2 regions of the Lysinibacillus sp. OF-1 genome follow, and region 2 is predicted to be linked to the other one. Evidence: riboswitches for the same ligand, from Rfam matches in the RefSeq annotation. Region 2 holds a riboswitch; the other holds the start of a gene.
What was found. A riboswitch is a leader RNA that binds a small molecule or an ion and turns the genes downstream of it on or off. The one in region 2 is predicted to bind cobalamin.
Positions count from the first base shown of each region.

Region 1: another riboswitch for cobalamin. It lies ahead of mmgD (citrate synthase); the one in region 2 lies ahead of NV349_RS02660 (ABC transporter substrate-binding protein).

Region 1 covers NZ_CP102798.1:2,290,902-2,294,329, forward strand. The annotation lists gene NV349_RS11090 (DUF2089 domain-containing protein) at 1-11, shown strand, start outside; gene NV349_RS11095 (SHOCT-like domain-containing protein) at 25-411, shown strand; gene NV349_RS11100 (hypothetical protein) at 421-702, shown strand; gene NV349_RS11105 (NUDIX hydrolase) at 758-1,243, opposite strand; cobalamin riboswitch at 1,492-1,686, shown strand; gene mmgD (citrate synthase) at 1,880-3,001, shown strand; gene prpD (2-methylcitrate dehydratase) at 3,100-3,428, shown strand, end outside.
Region 2 covers NZ_CP102798.1:560,351-563,778, reverse strand. The annotation lists gene NV349_RS02665 (FecCD family ABC transporter permease) at 1-960, opposite strand, end outside; gene NV349_RS02660 (ABC transporter substrate-binding protein) at 957-1,928, opposite strand; cobalamin riboswitch at 2,074-2,255, opposite strand; gene NV349_RS02655 (acyl-CoA dehydrogenase family protein) at 2,313-3,428, opposite strand, start outside.

The sequences.
Region 1 (3,428 bases), 1.7 Mb from region 2:
AAGACGAATAGGGAGGAATGCTACATGAAAGAGGAAATTACTAAAGTGTTAACCATGATTCAAGAGGGGAAAATTGATGCTGAAAAAGGGTCAGAGCTGATTCAAGTGTTACAAGAGAAAGAGGAGTCAGGTAACAAATTTCTGGAAAAAACGAAGTATTTAGATAAAACGTTAAAGGTTCGTGTGGTGTCCACTGAAAATGATAATGTCACTGTGAATTTGCCTATAAAACTTGTCAAGGCTGTGTTAATGGCTGGACACAGTATCGCTGCGAGTATTCCGCAATCGGAAAAATACGTGAAAGATATCGATATCAATCTTCTTCTTGAAGCCATCGAAAATGAATTAGATGGACAAATTGTGGACATAAAATCGGCAAACGGAGATACCGTTTCAGTTTTCATTGAGTAGAGGCGACTTATGATGCATGTAAAAGTGAAAGCAAAAGACGTTCGCTTTACCGTTCCTGTTCCATATGCTGTGCTAACCATTGTTCTTTCCATTTTGACTTCAAAATGGATTCAGCAAAGTGTCAACAAATGGACAAAGGCATACTTCGACAGAAAAAAAATCGACTTTTCCTTTCCATTCATTGACAAAGAAATGCTCAAGCCTATTATCAAGGAACTACAAAATTATAAAGGGCTCGTGCTAGTAGATGTCAAGGCGCAAGACGGTACAGAGGTTAAGGTTAGACTGTAATAGCCTAATAGTTAAGATGAGAGCATGTTTTCATAAAAAGCATGCTCTTTGTTATTTAAAGAGAATTCTTTGCAAAAGAACTATCTAAATTCCACAATTTGTCCTCTAGATTGTCTAAGCGTGTTTTTGTTCTTTTCTCAAGATAATCTGGTAGCTCATTTTTACTGAAATAGGTAAGATTCAAACTCTCACCATCCCTCATCTCTAGTATACCACTGACATTTTTCGCACTATAAAGATGAATAACTGTATAGATTTCATCCCCATTTGGATATTGAAAATAATAATCTGGCCCTGAAAAAACACCAATCAAGTCCAATTCATTCGCTACCAGTCCTGTTTCTTCATGAAGTTCACGAGTAGCAGCTTCTTCTAGCGTTTCATTCAGTTCCATTGAGCCACCAGGTAATCCCCAATCCAACGTATCTGAACGATGTTGAAAGAGAATTTTCTTATCATCGTTGACTACAAGAATTGTCGCCCCGATACTGATAATCGGTCTACTACCGATGTGTTTCCTTAATTCTGAAATATAGCCCATATGTGCTCCTCCTCTATATTATAAAAAAACTATTCGCCTTTTTTATTATAAAGACCTCTATTTTACTTATAACCCTTGAAAATGGATTTATTGGTATAGATGAACAATCTTTTTTTGTACAAAATAATGCTCAAAAATGCAGAATAGTCAATCAAAAATGAAAAATAGCTTTTTATAATCAGTCTTTTCTGAATTTTACCTATATTGATTGTTTTGAAAACTCTATGTTAAGGTAAATAGACAAATTGAATATGCTAAATTTTGGTGGTTCAAATGGGGTTCATTCCATTTGATTAAAAGGGAAGTTGGTGAGAGTCCAACACTGTCCCGCAACTGTATTTAGGAGCTCGATAACAAGGCCACTGTTTTGTTTGTCAAAATGGGAAGGTGTTATTGAAGTGTTGATTATAAGTCAGGAGACCTGCCACAAAATAAGCATCAATTGACCTACGAGGATAGGGAGGTGTTAGCTACTGCATGATTTTTGTGAATTCCTGTAAATTCACTGTTATTTGGTCTGTCATGCTTTTGTAGATTAACAACTTCTAAAAAGGGGTAGAAGTTGTTTTTTTGTTGTTCTTTCGTGTTGGAATGGTAACGCTTACAAGAATAATTAAACAAAGGGGCTGTCATTGAATGGAGTTAACTTATTCACCAGGTCTTGATGGGGTCATTGCTGCTGAAACAAAATTATCTTTTTTAGACACTGTAGGAAGTCAAATTGTTATTCGAGGCTACGACTTGATTGAATTATCACAAAGATATTCGTATTTAGACATTGTCTACCTACTACTGCATGGCGAAATTCCTACTGCCGAGCAACAGGCTGACTTACAGGACAAATTAAAAGCACATTATCAGGTTCCACAAGAGATCTTCCAAATCTTCAAGCTCTTGCCTAATGAAACACATGCGATGGATGGACTGAGAACTGGAATTTCTGTTTTAGCAGGCTTTGATCAGCACATCAATGATCGTTCTACTGAAATGAACTTGACGCGAGCTTATAGACTTTTAGGCGGTATGCCTAACATCGTAGCCAATAGCTATCGTGTCTTAAACGGACAAGATGTTGTGGAGCCAGATAGTCAGCTTTCCTATAGCGCCAATTTTTATTACATGATTACTGGTAGAAAACCAACGGCGTTAGAAGAAGAAATTTTTGATCAGTCTCTCGTTTTATATAGTGAGCATGAGATGCCAAATTCGACGTTTACAGCTCGTGTTATTGCCTCTACACAATCTGATTTGTACGGTGCTTTAACTGGAGCTGTCGCATCATTGAAAGGAAATTTACATGGAGGGGCCAACGAGGCAGTCATGTACATGCTTCTAGAAGCCAAAACAGTAGCAGGCTTTGAAGCCTTGCTGAAAAATAAACTGCAAAATAAAGAAAAGATTATGGGCTTTGGTCACCGTGTTTATATGAAAAAGATGGACCCAAGAGCACAAATTATGAAAGAGGCTTTGCATAAATTATGTTTGGCACAAGGGGATGATCGCTTATATCACATGTGTGAAGCTGGTGAGAAGGTGATGGCACAAGAAAAGGGCTTGTACCCAAATTTAGATTATTATGCAGCACCAGTATACTACATGCTTGGCTTGCCAATTGAAATCTATACACCTATCTTTTTTGGCTCACGAACAATTGGCTTATGTGCTCACGTCATTGAGCAGCATGACAATAACCGATTATTTAGACCTCGTGTCCATTATATTGGCGAGCGTCATAACCTTGAAGAATTGTCGGTATAATCAAGTTTTAACAACTCGCCATAGAGCTGATGGGCATTCTGACCAATGCCTATCAGCATACTAGTATATCAAATTCATGCCTTGAAGGGAAGATATAGATGATTAAAACAAATGACATATCTAAGACAGATCAATTACTTACAGATATTGCGGATTATGTAGTCAATACAACTATTACAAGTGAAGAAGCATACGAAACGGCACGCTATGTATTATTAGATACATTAGGGTGTGGCATTTTGGCCTTACAATATCCTGAATGCACGAAACTTCTTGGCCCAGTAGTACCAGGCACAGTCGTTCCTAATGGTACACGAGTTCCAGGCACTTCCTATGTTCTTGATCCTGTAAAAGGTGCCTTTAATATCGGTTGTATGATTCGTTGGCTGGATTACAACGACACTTGGCTTGCGGCTGAATGGGGACA
Region 2 (3,428 bases):
ATAGGAGAAAACAGGTGCACCAATAAACGCCGTAATAACACCAATAGGTAGCTCTCTTGGCACAATAATTGTTCGTGCTACTAAATCGCAAACAATGAGTAAAGTTGCGCCATTGAAAAACGATAATGGCAATAAATGGCGGTGGTCAGAACCCCAAATCATCCTTGTCATATGCGGTACAACTAATCCTACAAAGCCAATTGTGCCAGAAACCGCTACAGCAGCTCCTGTTAACATGGAGCCACCCGCTAAAATCAAATACTTACTACGTTTCACATTGACACCTAAATGCTTCGCGCGCTCTTCACCATATAACAAAACATTTAGCTCTCGTCTTTGCGTCCAAAGCATAATGGAACCAACAATAACAAATGGCGTGATCATTTGGACATATGGCCATCCACGCATTGACACAGAACCTAGTAACCAGCCAATTACTTGGCGTAGCTCTTCTCCAGATAAAGCGATCATTAATGAAATGAGAGAACCTAGAAATGAGCTAAAAATAACACCTGTTAAAATTAACGTTTCCATCTTCAATGAACGGTCTACCATTCTAGCAAAGCTCATGACCACTACCATCGTGATGATTGCGCCTATCATACTAAAAGTGGGTAGGGCATACAAGCCTACGACCGGTATAGATATACTAAAAAAAATCGTAATAACAGCACCAACAGATGCCCCTGATGAAACGCCTAATGTATATGGATCTGCCAATGGATTTTTTAACAACCCTTGGAAAGCTGCTCCAGCAATGGCCAAAGAAGCTCCCACTAGTCCCGCTAACAACACGCGTGGCAGACGGATTTTCCAAAAGATATTAGCAGCCGTTTCATCAACTGCTTGATTCCATAAAACTTCTAACGGAATATGAACTGAGCCTATTGCTACGCCACACCAGATACTAATGACAAGAAGCGTACATGTTAGTACATAGGCTAGTGCTATTTTTTTCACTTAAATACCTCTGGATAAATAGCTTTTGCTAATTCTTCAAGACCTTCTCCTAAACGGGGACCTTGACGACTTGTTGTGCTTTCATCTACTTGAACGATTGCCTTATTTTTCACGGCATTAACAGTATCGAAACCAGCACGTTGTGGTATTTTTGTTAAAATATCTGGTACATAATGATATGTCACAACGATGACATCTGGGTTTTTCGCAATAATTTGTTCTGAACTAATTTCATACCAATCCTTCGCATCTGCCGCTACGTTTTCTGCATGAATCATCTCCAGCATAGCATTCATAAATGTGCCATTACCCGCCGTATAAATAGTAGGTTCATCCGATGCTTCGACTAGCACTTTTTTGGGTTCGACATCCTTTACTTTTGTCAGGACATCTTCCACTTTTTCCTTCATATTAGCAATGATTTTTTCAGCCTCTGGTAATTTCCCTGTTGCACGACCAAGTAGCTCAATCGTTGTGTAAGTTTCATTAAAGTCTTGTGCATTTTTTACGACAAACACTTTCAAACCTGCTGACTCAAGCTGTTCAATCGCCGCTTCTGAAAGGGACATGCTAGATTCATGCGAAAACACGATATCTGGCTTTAAGGCAATAATTTTTTCAATATTGTACTCCATGCCCCCAACTTTATCCTTTTCAGCGACTTCTGGTGGATAATCATCATTGTCTGTCACCCCAACTATTTCATCATTTAAACCAAGTTCAAATAATATCTCTGTGTTACTTGGAATAAGAGAAACAATTTTTTCAGGCGGTGCTTCAAGTGTAACATCCTTGCCAATGGCATCTGTTATGGTCATTGGGAATGTTGCTTCATCCACCTGTGGAGTCTCTTGCTGTGTTTGCTGCTCCGTAGCTACTGGCTTGTCATTTTTGGCTTCTTGCCCGCATGCTGCTAACAAACCTACTGCTAAAAATGCTGATAATCCTATTTTCCAAAATTTCTTCATGTGAATCCTCCTTTGTTGATCCGTGCGTCAATTGGTTAGAAATATTTTCTCCATCAAAATAAGACCCCTCATCTTCGAATGATGAGGGGTCAAAATCGCACCAAAAAACTGATACAAAATCCACCACCCTATCCTCGTAGGCTGTCATGTCTATACTATAAAGGCAGGTCTCCTGGCTCGTGCTTATTGCGTTTTTCAAGCCTTCCCGAAATCTTCAGTGGCATTATTTGAAAAAACTCACACTTACAGTGGCGGGACCGCATCGGAATTACACCGACTTCCCTTTTCACTTTACTTAAGTAAAGAACCTTTATAATATTCAGTTGATTTCATTATACATGAAAATAAAAGAAGTCGCCTCCATTCCAGACGACTCCTTGGCAATTATACAATTTCAGAAAAATATTGTACGGTTTTCATTTGTGCACCTATTTGTCGCAATGACCACGTTTGCTCTAAATAGATATCCGCTAGCTTTTCGTACTTCCCGCCAAATTTTAGTGCCCATTCCACCGCTACAACACTTTCATAAAGATGGGCCATCTTTTTCGCTATATCTTTTGCTTCAAAAGTTTTAGTTGCTTCATCTAAAGCGCTAAAAATTTGTAATGTAGCCGCAAGATTTACCAACTGCTCTTCCACAATTTGCACTAGTGGACTATCCGCTAGCTTCTCTAGCCTTGTCTCCATTTCACGGACAAACAGTTCATGTGCATGGAATTTATCCACTAAACGAATAAGTTCTAAAGCCAAAATATTTGCCGTTCCCTCCCATACCGTCAATACTTGTGCATCCCTTAGTAAGCGTGGTGTCACAAAGTCTTCAATATAGCCATTACCACCATGTAATTCAATCGCTTCACTAGCATAATGAACGGCTTGCTCTGCCGTTTCCTTTTTCATAATGGCAATATATAAACGATTCATAATGAGATCTTGTTGTGTTCCCTGCCCACTTGTCACTTTATCGTATAATTGAATAAGATCAAATACTGTCGCTACTTCCACATGCAGCTTAGCAGCAAACTTCCCTAATGTATCCTGGATCATTGGGTATTGTGTTAAGGGCTTGCCAAATGCATATCGATTGGTCACATAATGCTTTGCCTCTAAAAAGCCTCGACGCATAATACCAATCGATGCGACTGCATTACAAATTCTCGAAAGATTTAGTGCTTCTAGCATGTAATAAATCCCTTTATTTTGTTCCCCTACAATATAAGCAAGGGCACCATCAAACTCTACCTCGCCCGATGGGACTGCTCGAACGCCTAATTTATCTTTCAATCGACGAATACGAAGATGATTGGCCGTACCATCTTCATTATTCCATGGAACTGCAAATAACGTTAACCCTTTAGAGCCTGCTTGTGCGCCTTCTAAACGTGCCAACACCATTGCTACGCCACACATACCTACATTGGATGCGAAGTATTTTTCTCCATAGAGACGGTACTCATTGCCTACTTTTCTGGCCTCCACAACATTTGCCCCAACGTC